DNA from 4 places in the Arthrobacter sp. THG-b23 genome. Region 3 is predicted to be linked to each of the others. Evidence: predicted binding sites of a transcription regulator. Region 3 holds the regulator's gene; each other region holds the start of a gene.
What was found. The regulator LexA, encoded in region 3, represses DNA repair genes until DNA is damaged. The targets are predictions, from matches to a motif close to TCGAACANNTGTTCGA.

Region 1: a site for LexA is predicted at 2,801-2,816, ahead of ruvA (Holliday junction branch migration protein RuvA). Genes of this name have one in related genera too.
Region 2: a site for LexA is predicted at 2,174-2,189, ahead of AC5RVD_RS15930 (DUF6504 family protein). Genes of this name have one in related genera too.
Region 4: a site for LexA is predicted at 1,692-1,707, ahead of AC5RVD_RS10000 (HNH endonuclease signature motif containing protein). Genes of this name have one in related genera too.

What each region holds. Positions count from the first base shown of each region.
Region 1 covers NZ_JBNHGM010000011.1:43,958-48,165, forward strand. Annotated here, with positions in the region: gene secD (protein translocase subunit SecD) at 1-313, opposite strand, end outside; gene yajC (preprotein translocase subunit YajC) at 425-868, opposite strand; gene ruvB (Holliday junction branch migration DNA helicase RuvB) at 1,011-2,096, opposite strand; gene ruvA (Holliday junction branch migration protein RuvA) at 2,098-2,733, opposite strand; gene ruvC (crossover junction endodeoxyribonuclease RuvC) at 2,895-3,455, opposite strand; gene AC5RVD_RS15870 (YebC/PmpR family DNA-binding transcriptional regulator) at 3,482-4,208, opposite strand, start outside.
Region 2 covers NZ_JBNHGM010000011.1:62,603-66,810, reverse strand. Annotated here, with positions in the region: gene AC5RVD_RS15950 (S-(hydroxymethyl)mycothiol dehydrogenase) at 1-211, opposite strand, end outside; gene AC5RVD_RS15945 (glutaredoxin domain-containing protein) at 378-635, opposite strand; gene AC5RVD_RS15940 (SOS response-associated peptidase) at 802-1,509, shown strand; gene AC5RVD_RS15935 (SRPBCC domain-containing protein) at 1,649-2,083, shown strand; gene AC5RVD_RS15930 (DUF6504 family protein) at 2,284-2,598, shown strand; gene AC5RVD_RS15925 (DNA polymerase III subunit alpha) at 2,698-4,208, shown strand, end outside.
Region 3 covers NZ_JBNHGM010000012.1:30,530-34,737, forward strand. Annotated here, with positions in the region: gene AC5RVD_RS16295 (histidinol-phosphate transaminase) at 1-894, opposite strand, end outside; gene AC5RVD_RS16300 (LysM peptidoglycan-binding domain-containing protein) at 967-1,320, opposite strand; gene lexA (transcriptional repressor LexA) at 1,619-2,368, shown strand; gene AC5RVD_RS16310 (ATP-dependent DNA helicase) at 2,472-4,208, opposite strand, start outside.
Region 4 covers NZ_JBNHGM010000004.1:228,090-232,297, forward strand. Annotated here, with positions in the region: gene AC5RVD_RS10000 (HNH endonuclease signature motif containing protein) at 1-1,678, opposite strand, end outside; gene AC5RVD_RS10005 (hypothetical protein) at 2,056-2,214, opposite strand; gene AC5RVD_RS10010 (RHS repeat-associated core domain-containing protein) at 3,050-3,304, opposite strand; gene AC5RVD_RS10015 (hypothetical protein) at 3,574-3,723, opposite strand; gene AC5RVD_RS10020 (flagellar hook protein FlgE) at 3,860-4,208, opposite strand, start outside.

The sequences.
Region 1 (4,208 bases), on a different contig from region 3:
GCAGGCTGACCACCACGTTGCGGCCCGACTGCGTGGTGATCTCAGCTTCCGCCACGCCGGAACCATCGACGCGCTGGCGGATGATCTCCACGGCCTGGTTGAGTTGCTCGGCGGTGATCTCGCCCCCGCCGCCCTGGACCTGCGGGGCCAGGATCATCTGGGTGCCGCCCTCGAGGTCGAGCGCCAGCTTGGGCGCCCAGCTCGCCTGGCCGGTGAACACACCGCTGCCCAGGATGACGGTGCCGGCGGCAAGGAGCACACCGAGCCAGATAAGTGTCCGCCGCGCAATGCTGGTGGAACCGGATCGTGCCATGGAAGATCTTTCTCTCATCGGCTCAGTCGGCCGGCGGAACCGGCCGGTACATGGCGAAGTGGCGGGGCATGCCCCGCCACTGCACGCCTATACGGCTAAGCCGTTGCTGGCCTACTTGGTGTCTTTGTTCTGTTCTTCGTTCAGTCGCTTGAGGGTGTCCTCGGCGGATTCCTCCGGGCGGGTGGCGGTTTCCGCGGTGAGGGACGAGGCGTCGTCGGGGACCTCGGGGGTCTCCGGCGTCACCACTTCGTTCACCGCCTGGGTGTGCACGGTGGCGGTGTTGCCCGGCGACAGTTCAAGGACCACCTTGTTGTTGTCGGGGTCGAGGGAAACGACGGTGCCGAAGAGGCCGAACTGCGTCATCACCTCGGTGCCCGGCACCATCTGCTCCTTGAGGCGCTCCGCCTTTTCGCGCATCTGGGCCTGGACCTTCTTCTGCTTGCGGAACATGAAGAAGATCAGCAGCGCGAAAACGGCGAACAGGGCGATCGTCATCACGTCGATGCCGCCCGACTGCTGCTGAGGAGTGGTGCCGGTGAAGAGGTTTACGAACACAGGAAAGTTCCGTCCTAAAAGTCTGGAGCGGACCGGTAGGAAAATCCGGGCCGTGTACGCAGCCTGCCGCGTCCCGCGAGGAACGGCGCACTCCGCACGTTCCTACCATTCTACGCGGTGACGGCCCTTACACGGTCAAGCTTCAGTTTTCGGCGAAATCCGTGTCCGGCTCCAGCAGTTCCGAGAGCAGGTCTTCGGTCTGTCCCGCGGCCAGATGATCCGGCACCGCCAGCCCCAGGTGTTGCCAGGCGGCGGCGGTGGCGACCCGTCCGCGCGGCGTCCGGCCCAGCAGCCCTTCGCGGACCAGGTAGGGCTCGGCCACCGTCTCCACCGTCTCGGTTTCCTCGCCGACGGCTATGGCCAGGGTGGACAAACCCACGGGTCCTCCGCCGAACTTGGTAATCAGCGCGGTCAGCACCGCCCGGTCCAGCCGGTCCAGTCCCCGTTCGTCGACTTCGTACATATCCAGCGCAGCCGCTGCCGCACGCGCATCGATCTCCTCGATCTTGTGCACGAGGGCCCAGTCCCGCACGCGGCGCAGCAACCGGTTGGCGATGCGCGGAGTGCCGCGGGAGCGTCCGGCGATCTCGGCGAAGCCCGCCGAACTCACCTTGAGATCCAGCAGCATGGCCGAGCGGCGAAGCACCAGTTCAAGCTCCGCGACGGCGTAGAACTCCAAGTGCCCGGTGAAGCCGAAACGGTCGCGCAGCGGACCCGGCAGCAGCCCGGCCCGGGTCGTGGCCCCGACGAGGGTGAACGGCGGCAGGTCGAGCGGGATGGCGGTGGCGCCGGCGCCCTTGCCCACCACGATGTCCACCCGGAAGTCCTCCATCGCCATGTAGAGCATTTCCTCCGCCGGCCGCGACATCCGGTGGATCTCATCCAGGAAGAAGATCTCCCCTTCGGTCAGCGACGACAGGATCGCCGCCAAGTCGCCCGCGTGCTGAATCGCCGGTCCCGAGCTGATTCGCAGCGGCGCGTTCATTTCCGCGGCAATGATCATGGCCAGCGTGGTCTTGCCCAGCCCGGGCGGGCCGGACAGCAGGACGTGGTCGGCCGTGCGTTCGCGGATCCGGGAAGCTTCCAGCACCAGCGACAGCTGCTGGCGGACCCTGGCCTGGCCCACGAAATCGTCCAAATTCTTGGGCCGCAGCGCCGACTCGATCGCGCGTTCTTCGGTTTCCGACGTGTTGGAGACCAGCCGGTTGTTCTCGGAATCCTCTGCCACGCTAGTTCACTCCCGCGGTCCGCCGCGCCGAGCCCGTCCGGGCACCGTCCTGGCCCAGCCTGCGCAGGGTCAGGCGCAGCAAATCGCCCACATTGCCCGCTGCCGCCGCCTCCGGATTTTCCTCCGCGGTGATGTCCACCGCCGCGGCGGCGTCCTTCTCCGACCAGCCCAGGCCCGCCAGTGCCTCCTGCACCTGTCCCTTCCAGCCGCCCGTCTGTCGGGGGGCCTGCTCGCCGGTGGGGATCAGCTTCCCGGCCAGCTCCAGCACGATCCGGCCGGCGAGCTTTGGCCCGATGCCCGGAACCTTGGTGAACGCCTTGCTGTCCCCCTCCGCGGCGGCAACCCTCAGGGCTTCGGGCGAGTGCACCGACAGCGCCGCCAGGCCCAGCCTCGGACCGACCCCGCTGACCGAGATGAGGGTTTCGAAAACTTCCCGTTGCGCCGCGTCCTCGAAGCCGAACAGCGTCATGGCGTCTTCGCGGACAATCATGGTGGTGGCCAGTTCGGCCTCCCGCCCCACGAACAGCGTGCCCAGGGTCTGCGGCGTCGCCTGGACGAGCATGCCGAATCCGTTGACGTCGATCACGGCCGATTGCAATCCCACGTGGGCGACAACGCCGCGCAACGAGCTAATCATGAACTCAACTCCCAATTCCGGCCTGCGGCCCGGAGTCCGCCCGCCAGCAGCACGGCGGGCGGATTGTCCGAACATATCTACGAATAGCTTACGGGGCAGCGCAGACATTACCGGCGACCGCCACACCGCGGCAACGTTTGCCTTCAGCCGCAGGCGACAGGTCAGCGGCGGTTCCGCTTGGCCTTTGCTTCGGCCTCCGCCCAGAGCCTCTGGGCCGCCGTCATCCCGCCGCCGGCAGCCGGTTTCGCTGCCCCGCCGCGCCAGGCATGGGTGATTGCCAACGCCAAGGCGTCAGCGGCGTCGGCCGGTCGCGGCGGGGTGTCCAGCCGAAGGATCCGTGTCACCATCTTGGTCACGGCGGCTTTGTCCGCCTGCCCGTTGCCGGTGACCGCCGCTTTCACTTCGGTAGGGGTGTGCAGCGCGACGGCGATCCCCCGCCGTGCTGCCGCCGCTATGACCACGCCGGACGCCTGGGCGGTGCCCATCACCGTGCTGACATTGGTCTGGCTGAAAACGCGTTCGACGGCGAGCACGTCCGGCGTGTGCGCGTCGAGCCATTCGTCGATGGCGTCGGCGATCTTAAGCAGGCGCAGCTCCAGCGGCATGTCCGGGGTGGTCCCGACCACCCCGACGTCGACCAGCGAGGAGCGGCGGTTCGGTTCAATGTCGACCACACCCAGGCCGCAGCGGGTTAGGCCCGGGTCCACTCCCAGCACGCGCATGGCTGGTGCCGCCGGCCGGACCGGTGTCAGTCGTTCTCGATTTCGGCGAGGACATCCGCGCTGATGTCGGCGTTGGAGTAGACGTTCTGGACGTCGTCCAGGTCCTCGAGCGCATCCACCAATTTCATGAACTTCCGGGCCGCGTCCGCGTCGAGATCGACGGCCATCGAGGAGACGAACTCGATTTCATCGGTTTCGTACTCGATGCCGGCCTCTTCCAGTGCGGCCACGACGCCGCGAAGGTCCGTGGGATCGGTGTGGACCTCGAAGTTGTCGCCCTGCACTTTGACTTCCTCCGCGCCGGCTTCCAGCACCGCCATCAGGAGGTCGTCTTCCGTGAGCCCGTTCGCGGGCAGGGACACCACGCCCTTGCGGGAGAACATGTAGGACACCGACCCGGGGTCGGCAACGGTGCCGCCGTTGCGGGTGATGGCCAGGCGAACCTCGGAGGCGGCCCGGTTCTTGTTGTCGGTGAGGCACTCGATCAGCACGGCTGAGCCCTGCGGCCCGCGGGCCTCGTAGATGATTTCGCTGTAGTCCACCGTTTCGCCGGTCAGGCCGGCGCCGCGCTTGACCGCGCGGTCGATGTTGTCGTTGGGGACCGAGGTCTTCTTGGCTTTTTGGACGGCCAGTTCCAGCGCGGGGTTGCCGGACATGTCCGCTCCCCCGTTGCGGGCCGCCACTTCGATGTTCTTGATCAGCTTCGCGAACGACTTGGCACGCCTGGCGTCGATCACGGCCTTCTTGTGCTTG
Region 2 (4,208 bases), on a different contig from region 3:
CGCTGACCACGCCGGTGGCTTCGTGGCCGAGCAGGAACGGGAAGTCGTCGTTGATCCCGCCCTGCTTGTAGTGCAGATCGGTATGGCAGACGCCGCAGGTGAGGATGTCCACCAGCGCCTCGCCCGGGCCCGGATCGGGAACCAGGATGGTTTCGATGGAGACCGGAGCATTCTTTTCCAGGGCCACTACTGCCCGAACCTTGTGAACCATGCGGGAGTGATTCCTTCCTAGCGAAGTCTGGCGAGGCCGTCGTCGGCCGTCCTGCCCCATCCTAGGAACAAAACAGGGGCGCCACAATTTCCAAAACGATTGTTATGGAAACTGCGGGCGCCCCGTGGGCCCGCGGTCCGAATTCCGCCGGCGGAGCCTGCCGCTGTCAGACGCCCAGGCGTTCCTTGACCAGCGAGAGCGGCGGGTTCGTGGCGCTGCTGCCATCCGGGAAGAGCAGGGTGGGAACCGTCTGGTTTCCGTCGTTGAGCTTCTCGACGAGCTCCGCGGTGCCGGGGACCTCTTCGATATTGATCTCCGTGTAGGCGATGCCCTGCGCATCGAACTGGGTCTTGAGGCGGCGGCAGTACCCGCACCAAGTGGTGGAGAACATGGTGACGGTTCCGGCAGCAGGTGTGTAATCCAAGATGGCTCCTTCTGGTCTGAAAGCTTGTGTACATGTCAACGTCGCACCGGGCGCGGTCATTCCCGGCGCCGGCGCGGCGGCAGCCGGCCGGGCATCCGCCGCGCGGCTGAGGCTGTTTCGGGCCGCGCGCCGGACATCGGCCGCGCGGCTGGACCATAATGGAGGCATGTGCGGCAGATACGTCATGGCCCGGAGCACCGGAGACCTGGTGGCTTCCTTCGACGTCGATGAGTCCTATGTCGAAGAGATCCAGCCTTCCTACAACGTGGCACCGACCGACGAGGTCCCCTTGATCATCGACCGCAAGCAGGCCGACGGCGAGGGAGTGTCCAGGAAACTCATCGTGGCCCGGTGGGGCCTCGTGCCGCCGTGGGCCAAGGACCCGCGCTCCGGCGCCCGCCTGATCAACGCGCGGATGGAGACCGTGACGGAGAAACCCTCGTTCCGCAAGGCGGCGGCCAGGAAGCGCGGATTGCTTGTTGCCGACGGGTATTTCGAATGGCAGAAGACCGAGGACGGCAAGATCCCGACCTACCTGCACGGCGAAGGCGAAGAGGCGCTGGCTTTCGCGGCCTTGTTCGAAAACTGGCCCGACCCGGCCCTGCCCGAAGACCACCCGGAGAAGTGGCTGCGCACCTGCACCATCATCACCACCCAGGCGGCCGATGCGCTCGGGCATATCCATGACCGGACACCGCTGATCGTTCCGCCCGGCCTCTATGCGGACTGGCTGGATCCGGAAACAACATCCGAGGCCGACGTGCGGCAACTGCTGGAGGCCATGCCCGAACCGCATCTTGTCCCGCGGCGGGTCAGTTCGAAGGTCAACAACGTGCGCAATAACGGGCCCGACCTTATCGACGAGGCAGCATGACTGCCGTCCGGCGGCCCGGAAGCGGGGATCGTTCCCTGAGCGGCGTCCCCGCAGCCATTGTGCGCCGGCCCCGGCTGCCGGAAGCTGGGATGGAGTAGCCGGACCCGCGCCGCCAAGGCGGGAACCAGGGGAGGAAACCATGCCCGGACAGTACGTGGCCAGTTCGACGGCGACGATTGCGGCGCCGCCGGACCGTGTCTGGTCGGTGATCACGGACCCCGAAGCCATCCGGGGATTTATGTTCGGCACCGACGTGCAGACCGATTGGAGCGTCGGCGGGCCCATCCGATGGCGGGGTGAGTGGGAGGGCGAAGCGTACGAGGACAAGGGCCAGGTGCTGGAGTTCGAACCCGGACGCCGGCTGGTCGTCACGCACTTCAGCCCGCTGTCCGGCCGGGAGGACCTGCCCGAGAACTACCACCGTCTCGTCTGGACGCTGGAGGAAGTTCCGGGCGGCACGGAGTTCACGCTGTCGCAGGACAACAACGAGACCGCCGAGGCGGCGGAACACTCCAAGCTGATGTGGGACAAGCTGGTCGGCGACGTGAAGTACCTCGCCGAGCACGAGGTCTAGGCTCCTTGGCCGCCGTACTGCGGCACGCTGGGCAGCCGTCGTGGGGCGGCCCGATTTTGTCAGTGCCCGAACCTACGCTTGATCTTGGATTCGAATACATATTCGAATAGAATAAGAGGGTCAAGTTCTTCGGCGGGCGTGTTGGCAGGGGCGCTCGCCGGGGATTACGACCCGTTGTCCAGATGAAAGGCGACTGGGACATGGGTGTTTTCAGTGAAGCAGTTGACGTTGTGTGTTCCCCTGCCGGACAGCCGCTCCGGCTGCGCTGGCAGGGCAGGAGCTACCGGATCGTCGCGGAACCGGTGCGTTGGTACGAACGCCGCAATTGGTGGGCGGAGGAACTGCGTGCGGAACGGGGCAGGGGCGCAGGGCTGGTGGACCATGAGATCTGGCGGGTGCAGGCGCGGCTGAATGGCCGGTCGCAGATCCGCACCCTGGACCTTTCCCATCAGGTGGATACCGGACGCTGGCGCCTGATCCGCGTCCATGATGCCGTCCGGGAGCTGAGCGCCTGACGGCACCGCGGTTCCCGCCGGCCTTTCTCCCAGCCCCCGGTTCGCCCCGGCAGCCCGCCGGATGCCGATCCTGAGCCCCAACCGTTGTTTGGAATGTCCATGAGCTTCACCCACCTGCACGTATCCACGGCGTACAGTGCCCACTACGGTGTCTCCTGGCCGGAGGAACTGGCCGCAGCGGCCGCTTCCTTCGGAGCCGACGCCTTGGCCTGCACCGACCGGGACGGCCTCTACGGGACGGTCAAGCACCTGAAGGCATGCCTGGCCACGGGGATGGATCCGATAGTCGGCGTGGACCTGGCCGTCCAAGACGGCGGCGGCCGGGACACCGGCCGCGTTGTGGTGCTGGCCCACGGCGGGAACCAGGGCAGGGGCTACCATGCGCTCTGCCGCCTGGTCTCTGAAGCCCATGCCGGCACGGCTGCCCGCGGGCGTGCCGGCAGCCGCCGGACGCCCGGCGTGACGGTGGATCAACTCGCCCGGCATGCCGGTATTCCGGACGGCGAACCTGCCCTGACGGTGCTGCTCGGCCCTTTTTCCGACGTCGGACAGGCGCTGCGCCGCCGCAGCTACGCCGAAGCCCGCCGGCTGGCCGGACGCTGGCGCAGCGGAATGCCGGCCGGGTCGCTGGTTGTGGAAATCGTCTCCCACCTGAGTGCCCCGGGGGAGAACCTCAGTACCGCCCACGCGGTGCGGATGCTTAACCTGGCCGCGGAGCTGAATCTGCCGGCAGTGCTGACCAATGCCGTGCGCTACTGCGAAGAGGACGGAGCCGCCACCGCCGATGTGCTGGACTCGGCGAGGGCACTGACAGCCTTGTCCAAGCTGCCGGACCTGCAGCCGAGCGCCCAGGGCTGGTTGAAATCCCCCGACCGGATGCAAGCCCTGGCGCGGGAAATCGTGCAGGCAGCCGGCGGCGGAAGCAAGGACGTCATCCGCCTGCTGGCCACGACGGAAGCGGTGGCCGACCGCTGCCGCATGGATTCTTACCAAGACATGGGCTTCAAGCGCCCGGTGGTCCCCGAAGCCTCTGTCATCGGGATCGACGGGGATCCCGTGGCCGAGCTGGTGCAGCGCTGCGAAACCGGCATCGCCGAACGGTTCGGCGAAATGTCCGGACGGGCCGAGAAGGAACTGCGGGACCGGCTGGCCCATGAGCTGGGCATCATCTCGCGGCTGGGCTTCGCCTCCTACTTCCTGACGGTGGCCGAAGTGTCGCGCATGATCACCGGAATGGGCGTGCGCGCCGCGGCCCGGGGGTCGGGCGCCTCAAGCCTGGTGAACTATCTGCTCTACATCAGCCACGTGAACCCCCTGGACCACGGGCTGATCTTCGAGCGCTTCCTTTCCCAGGACCGTTCCACCCTGCCGGACATCGACATCGATGTGGAAAGCTCAGAGCGGCACAACGTCTACCAAAAGATCTTCGACCGTTTCGGCAGCCAGCGGGTCACCCTGATGAGCATGCAGAACGGTTACCGTGCCCGCGGGGCGGTCCGCGACGCCGGCTTGGCGCTGGGCCTGCCGGAGGAGGAGATTTCGGGCATCGCCAAACAGCTGTGGCGGTTCTCCGCGCGCCAGTTCCGTGAGGCGATGGCAGAAAAGCCGGA
Region 3 (4,208 bases):
GGCCAGCCCGTCGACGATGCGGTCCCGCTGCGCCTTGATGTCCTCTACATTGGCCAGCAGGGCATCAGCGTGTTCCAACGCGGCCAGGGCCGTTGCCTGCGTCACCGCGGAGAGGTGGTAAGGCAAGCGGACCAGCCGCAGCGCGTCGGTAATCTGCGGAGCGGCGGCGAGGTACCCTACTCTGGCGCCCGCCAGGGCGAAGGCCTTGCTCATGGTGCGGGAGATAATGAGTCGCTCCCGCCCCGGCAACAGAGTCAGCGCGCTCGGCCTCCCGGCGTGGGCGAACTCGGCGTAGGCCTCGTCCACGATCACGATGGCCTGGGAGGCCTCCCCTGCTTCATAAACGGCCTCCACGACGTCGAGGCCCAGGGCGGTTCCCGTCGGGTTGTTGGGCGAACAAAGGACGACGACGTTTGCGGCGGAGTCGGCCACGGCAGCGGCGGCAGCGTCCGGCGACAACGTGAAGTCTGCCCCCCGCGGAACAGCCACATACTCCGTGTCCGTCCCGCTGGCCAGCAGCGGGTACATCGAATAGGTGGGCGGGAAGCTCAGCAGGGTACGGCCGGGGCCACCGAAGGCCTGGAGGATTTGCTGCAGGACTTCGTTCGATCCGTTGGCAGCCCAGATGTTCGCTGCGGTGAGGCCGTGCCCCAAGTAGCGGGCCAGTGCCGTTCTCAGCTTCGTGAACTCGCGATCCGGATACCGGTTCAAACCCGCGGCCGCGTCGCTAACGGCCGAGACGATGGCCTGACGGACTGCGTCGGGCAGGCCGTGGGTGTTTTCGTTGACATTCAGGAGGACGGGAACCTCCAACTGGGGCGCACCATAGGGCTCCAAGCCCCGGAGATTGTCCCGCAACGGCAGGCGGTTCAGGCGTTCTAACTGCTCACTCACTGGTCCAGTTTAAGCTTCGGCCCGCCCGGGGCAGGAATCGGGCGGGCCGAAGCAGCTCATATTACGGCTGCCTCAGCGCGCGGACGGGACCAGCAACTGCTGGCCGGCATGGACGATGTCCCCCTGGAGTCCGTTCAATTGCGCGATCTCGAAAATGACATCGTGAGGGTTGCGGTCGGGGGCGGACTGCACGGCCACGTCCCACAGCGTCTGGCCGCTGCCGACCGTGACAGTTGCCGCCGGCCCCGGTCCCAGCTGCCCGGCGGCGGCCATTGCCGGCGCCGTGAAGAAACCGATCAAGGTCAGGGCGGCGGCCGCGGCGAGCATCAGCGGCAGACCAATCAGCAACAAGCGGCCTCGGCGGGTCAGCCGGAGGTTGGTGCTGGTACGGACGCCGGCGGGCTGCGGTGCGAGCTGGGCGGACATGGTGTCACCTTTCCGATTTTCGATCTATTTCTGCTGGTTTCGATCGTTTGGCAACCGCATTCGAACGTATCTTCGAATGCGTCTTCTATAGTTTTAGCACTGGTGATCGAATATTGTCGAGACTCAGTCGAACAAATGTTTGAAATTCACCACCGCCTCGCCTAGCGTTGTAAGCGTCAAGCGGCGGTAAGAGCAGTGCACCAGCCGCCACCGACAAAACAGCCAGACAACAACCCATGCGCGGTTCCGCTACCGCAGCGCCGGCGCATGGACCACTACGGGGAGACCGGGGCCGGATATGTCCGAAGAGAGCACCACCACTGCCGGAGCCAGGCGACGCGGCCGACCCGTCAAGGTGGGACGCAGCCTGACGCCGCGGCAGAAGAAGATCCTGGAGACGATCCAGCGCTCCGTCATGTCCCACGGATACCCTCCGTCGATGCGCGAAATCGGTGACACCGTCGGTTTGGCGAGCCTGTCCAGCGTCACGCACCAGCTGGCGCAACTCGAGAAGATGGGCTACATCAGGCGCGACCCCAAGCGTCCCCGTGCGATGGAAATCCTGACTCCGCTGACCCTCGAGCACGGGGGCGTGGAAATCGTCGGAGTCGATGAACCGCAGCAGCTGCGCAGCTCCAGCGGCGTTGCAGTATCTGAACTGACCACTTCGTCCGACACGGCGATGGTGCCGCTGGTGGGTCGGATCGCGGCAGGCGGTCCTATCCTGGCTGACCAGGCGGTCGAGGACGTCATGCCCCTGCCGCGCCAACTGGTGGGACACGGCGAGTTGTTCATGCTCAGGGTTTCGGGCGATTCGATGATCGATGCGGCTATCTGTGACGGCGACTGGGTCGTGGTGCGCCAGCAGCACACGGCCGAGAACGGCGACATCGTGGCGGCGCTGCTCGACGACGAAGCAACGGTCAAGACCTTCCGGCAGCGCGACGGTCACACCTGGCTGCTGCCGCAGAACACCCAGTACGAACCGATTCTGGGAGACCACGCAACCATCATGGGCAAGGTTGTCTCGGTGATGCGGGCCCTCTGACCCGCCGCAGGCTCCTCAGCCCCTCTGCCGGTCACCGGGGCCGTTGCCCGTTCCCGGTTTGCGCGCGGGCGACCGCTCCGGCGTGGCTGCTGCCCCAGCCCGTTCAGGCAGCGGCTGCAGCCAGCCTCTCCAGGATCTGACGTGCCATGGCGCCGTCCTTGGTGCTCCAGAACGGCGGCAGGGCGCTGCGCAGGAAGCCCCCGTATCGTGCTGTCGCCAGCCGCGAGTCCAACACGGCCACTACTCCCCGGTCGTTGGAGGCGCGGATCAGCCTGCCTGCCCCCTGCGCCAGCCGCACGGCCGCATGGGTCGCCGAAACCGTCATGAAACCGTTTCCCCCGGCCTGCGCCACGGACCGGGTTCGGGCAGTCGTGAGCGGGTCGTCCGGCCGGGGGAACGGAATCCGGTCGATGACCACGAGCCGGCACGCTGCACCGGGAACGTCGACGCCCTGCCAGAGCGTCATGGTGCCAAACAGGCATGCGTCCGGTTCCTCGGCGAATTGGCGGACCAGCGCCGCCATCGATGATTCTCCCTGGCACAGAATGGTCAGGTCGGTTCGCTCGCGCATTTCCGCTGCAGCTTCTTCTGCCGCACGCCGTGAGGAAAACAGGCCCAGGGCGCCGCCGCGCGAGGCCAGCAGGAGCTCCTCGAGTTCATCAAGCTGCTCGGGGCTGGTGCCCCGGCCCGGTTTGGGCAGATGTGACGCCACGTACAGCACGCCCTGCCGAGGGTAATCGAAGGGACTGCCCACATCAACGCTGGAATAGGCCGGCGCACCGGCTCCCAGCAGTCCGAGTGACCCGGCTACCGCGTCGAAGGTTCCCCCGACGGACAATGTTGCCGAGGTGAGCACCACCGTGTGTTCGTCGAACAGACCTTCGCGCAGCCGGGACGCCACGGAGAGCGGCGCTATGTTCAGCGTCGCCGGCTGGTCGTCGTTGGCGGCGTAGTCCCCGGTCTCGCCATAAGTACTGGGACGGGTCGCCCAGATGACCTCCCGGGAGTCGGGCGCGGACAGCAGCCGTTCGGCCAACTCCAGCACGGCAGAGAGCCGCGACCGCGCCATCTGCCGCCCGCCGTCCGCTGCCCCCGCACCCTCCGGCTTGGAATCGGAAAGCGCTGTACGGGCGGCTTCCCGCAGTTGCGTGAGAACCAACTCATGCTCCTCGCGGAGGCCGGCCGCCAACAGCCCGGTCGGCAGCGACTGCAGGACGTCCTCCAGGGCGTCGGCCGCGGAGTTCAGCGGTTCTACGCTGATGCCCGTGTGCTTGCGCGCCGTCGAGGCGGCGGTGCGGACCATGGCAGCGGAGAGTTGCCCCGCGACGGCGCTGGTGACGCGGTCCTGCAGTTCATGGGCCTCGTCGATGACCACCACGTCGTAGTCCGGGAGCACGGCCACGCCCTCGAAGGCGTTGATGGCCAGCATGGCGTGATTGGTGATCACGATGTCTGCCTCTGCCGCGTGGCCCCGTGCCAGTTCGCTGAAGCACTCGGCCGCCAGGGGACATTTTTGGGCGCCCAGGCATTCCATCGACCCGACGGAGACCTGGCGCCACGCCCGGTCGCTGACACCGGGCACCAGTTCGTCCCGATCGCCGGTTTCGGTCTCCTGTGCCCACTCGCGCAGGCGCACGACCTCCTTGCCCAGTGCGCCCGATGCGCCGGAAGCCGTCGCGCCGGCCGGAGCAGGATGCGGAACGGCGTCTTCGCCCAGGCTGAACAGTGCCGCCGGCGCATCTTCGTCCGGAAAGCCGCCCGCCAGCTTGTGCAGGCAGAGGTAATTGTTCCTGCCTTTGAGTAAAGCGACGTCCAGCGGCCTGGGAAGCTCGTCGGCGAC
Region 4 (4,208 bases), on a different contig from region 3:
TCAGGTCGTGGTGGAGCAGGCAGAGGCACACCCCGTTATCGACAGTGGTGCGACCGCCGGCCCACCACGGGATGATGTGGTGCGCTTCGGTCCAGAACGCGGGCATGCTGCACCCCGGGAAGGCACACCCCTTGTCCCGGACGACCAAGGCCCGGCGGATGGCCCGGTTGAAGAACCGTTGCGACCTGCCCAGGTCCAGGATTTCGCCCTCGGACCCGAGGACGGCCGGCATGATTTCCGCGTCGCAGGCCATCCGGCGCACCGTGGTGGCCGACACCGGTCCGTTAAAGACCGCGCTGCCGCCGCCGGAGAGCAGCCCGGCCAGCTGGTCATACCCCGTGGTAACGATCACCTGCGTCCGGTGCCCGCCCGAGTCCGGAAGCCTGCCGGTGTTCAACGCGATCCGGCAGGCCCCGACCAGGCCCGCGAGCAGCTTCTGCGCCCGGGTGGCATCATCCATCGCCTCCACCACGGCCGGATCCACCACCCCGCGGCCATCAGCCCCTGCAGACACAGCACCTTCAGCCGGAATCATTTCCGGGCCGGCAGCGTCGATGGCGGATGCAGCGTCTGCCACGCCGGTCCCGGCCGCACCAGCATGATCCGTGCCTGCCGCTGCAGTGCCTGCGTCGGTGTTTGCCGCGCTGCCGGTGCCGGGGCCGGCGGGGCCTGCCGTGCCACCTTCACTTCCGCCCTTGGTGGCGGTTTCGATGGCGTCGGGGCGGATCCGCGGGTTCGCGGCGCTGTTCATCACGGTGGCGAGTGCTTCGTACTGGGCATCGGTGGTGTTAATGACGAACTGGTGCAACCCCCGGCGCCGGCCCCGGTAGAACATGCCCTGCCGGGCCCGCAGTTCCTCCTCGGTCGGCTCGGCACCGTCCTGGTCGACCGCGGTTTCCCACGTCCTGGCGACCATCACCAGGGTGTCGGCATCGGCCTCTACGGCCTGCCGGACCAGCGACGCTTCCATCGCCTGCAACGCCTCCGGGGTACCGGCGTGCCGGGCCCGGTCCAGGGAATCAACGACCACGGCCGCTGCGTGGCCGCTGACCTCCCCGCCGGCCATGGCCTCCGCCAGGACCGGCAGCGCCGGGACACCGGGTTCCCCGTCAAAGCGCGCCGGCGCGGTTATCGCCTTGCCGACCCGCAGCCTGCGCCGCGCCTCGACAATACCGATCCCCAACCGTGAGCGCAGATACTCCGCGTTGTTGGCGAACTCCGTCTTGCGGCGGCGCTGCGCCGGCTTTGACCCGCACAGGTCCGGGTTCGCGGCGTCCACGCCGGTGTTGATCGCCGCCGCCGGATCCGCCCACTCCCCCGCCCCTGCGCCGGCCCCGGCCTTGGTGCCTGTGCAAGGGCCGGGCGCCGTGGAGTGTTCGCCGTTGCCGGCGATGTCCGCCCGCTCCACGGCCTGGGCGCCGACTCCGGGTCCGGGCGCCGTGGAGTGTTCCCCGTTGGCGGCGATGTCCGCCCGCTCCACGGCCTGGGCGCCGGCGGCCTGCAGGAACTCCACCAGCTTCGAAACGTCCTCGACCGCCGCTACCGTATTGGCAAGATCCCGGGTGCACAAAGATGCAGACTCCGCGGGAAAGCGGTCAGCGATATCCTGCAGCAGGGCAAACGCCTGGGTCAGGGATGTTCCCATCTCCCCGGTGCGATCCAACGGTGCAAGAGCCATACCACAATTTTATTCGTACACACATTCGACGGCCACCAAAAGGGCCCATTGTGTAGGAGTAGTGCCACGCCACTAAACCAGCTGATGAACAGAGGTTGATTCCCGGCAAAGAAATAACGGCCGCCTGGGAACGGGGTGCAGGCGGCCGCTGCAAAGTGGGGGTACTCCGCGGGGCGGAACCCGGTAAGGGTCGTACGTGGTCTCAGGTGTGACGATGAAGAAATGGTCTGCAATCTCTGAACCATCCCTTAGGCGGTGCCCGCTAGATCGTAGGCTGATCCGATAAAAAAGAAGCTCGGATCCATCTCCGCTCAGCCGGAGTAGGGTCACGCTCATCCCACTCCCGTTCCAGCCGCGGCCGCACCCGGAGCCGCACGTTACTGCCTCGACCGGCGCTCCAGGAGGAGTGCCGTCACCCCCGCCGCAACCGCTGCGACGATCGTGGCGATTAGAAGAAGGGGCAGCAGATCCGACCGCCCGGTCAGTGCCAGGGCCGCCATCGTCAGGACGAAGGCGGCCGCTGCCAGAAGAACCACAAGCCGCAGCCTCCTAAGCCGTACCCCCTTCCGACCCATGCTGGGCTTGGGCTGCGGGCTCTGCCGCCGCAATGACCGTTCCAGAACTGATGCGGTAACTGTAGCCGCAACGCCTACGACGGGGATGACGATGGTCAGAGGCCGAGTTAGTTCCGGCTGCGCGAGTGCCAGAGCAAGCATCGTAAGCATCAGTACGAGGGCGGGAGTGATAACGGCAACTCCTTGGTTTCATCACGAGTCCTCATAAGTTGTGTAGATCCCAATGCCCACACATATCCAGCCCTCCGACGGCTCCCACTACAGGTGCGAGGGTTCCCAGACGGCCATGTTCAAACCCAGGGCCGGTTCGCATTCGGCGCCCAATTCAAGGTTCTCCACGATGCTTGCGTTCGCTGTCGAATAAGAACATAGCCAAAAACATGAGCCCAAGCATGGTTACGAGGATGAGTGTCCAATTTGACTCAGTAATCATGAAGTAGATGCCAGCAACCAGCATCAGGACTAGCGGTATGCCCATCATGAGAGTCAGGAATCGCCCTCTTTCACGGTAAGTCCAGACCTGCCCTCTTTTCGGGAACATTGGCACTCCAATCTAACGAAGGGCGTTACCTATCCGAGCCAAATCTCCGAGAAAAGCAAGATAGTTCAGACCATTTTTATGCTCGTTTCGCCTACTGCGTTGTCCGTGACTAAATCTGCAAAAATACCTGTAGCAACGCTCAGCGCGCAACTAACTCCGAGGGTAATAACAGTCCCCGAACCCCCGTTCAGAGTGCCCAACCCGAGGGCAATGGAAGCGGTGACCCCCGCTCCCGTGGCGCAGTCCGCGGCACCTTCAGCGAAACTGTAGAGCCGAAGGGGGGTCAGAGAGGTTAACGGGGTCGTTGGTGGCGAAGGCGTAGCGGTTGGCGCTTGCGGGGTCGAGGGGAGTGTCGAGGGTGTCCTGCTGGGTGAAACGTCCTGTGTCAGGGTTGTAGTAGCAGGCACCGAACTTGACCCAGCCGATGGCGCAGTTCTGGATGGCTTGCTTGAAGAGGTAGGGGTTTGGGCAACGGCGATGGATGCCTGGAGCGTCACCTTCGTCGAACATTCATCACATATCCCCAAACTGCAGTCGCGAGCAATACAACAGCGCACAGAAGGATAGCTGTTCTAGGAACGGCTTGACTCGAATCCAAAACGAGCGCGGCGTATAGCGCCGCCAACAGTGCAAAGATCGCCATGGACATATATACAGCGATGTGCTGCCTCTTACGCATACCTTGCCTCGACTCGATTGGGCTGACTGCACTTCAACAAGAGTCCGCAGCTCCTGTGGCCGAAATACACCGGTGCCCGCAGAGACCACGGCCACAACCACTAGCGGAGCCGCAGCAGCCCCCACTCCAGTCCGTCCACGGTGAGCACCGGCGAGAGGACGGGCGGGATGTCCAGCGGAGGCACGCCGAACTCCTGCTCGACGACGATCGGATCCCACCCGCCGCCATATTCGATGCGTGTCCTCGACATGAACCTGTACCCCCCCTTGGTACTGGGGCGAGTGTAATGCAGGTCACAAATAGGAGATAGACCCGGTCCGAACGTATGTCGGACCGGGGCTATTTTCCTATGTTCTGTTAGGAGACAGAGTAAAAGTTCAGAAATTTTAGCGCTTCAGGTTAGTCAGTTCCTGCAGCACTTCATCTGAGGTGGTGATGATGCGGGCGTTGGCCTGGAAGCCGCGCTGCGCGACGATCAGGTTGGTGAATTCCTGCGACAGGTCCACGTTGGACATTTCCAGCGAGCCACCGGCCAGCGTGCCAAGGCCGCCAGTGCCGGCGGTACCCAGCTCGACCTGGCCGGAGTTGGCGGTTGCACGGTACGACGACGAACCCGCCTTTTCGAGGCCCCCCGGGTTGGTGAAGTTGGCCAGTGCAACTCGGCCGACGACAGCCTGGTCCCCGTTGCTGAAGGATCCCATGAGTGTGCCATCGGGGCTCATGGTGAAGGATTCA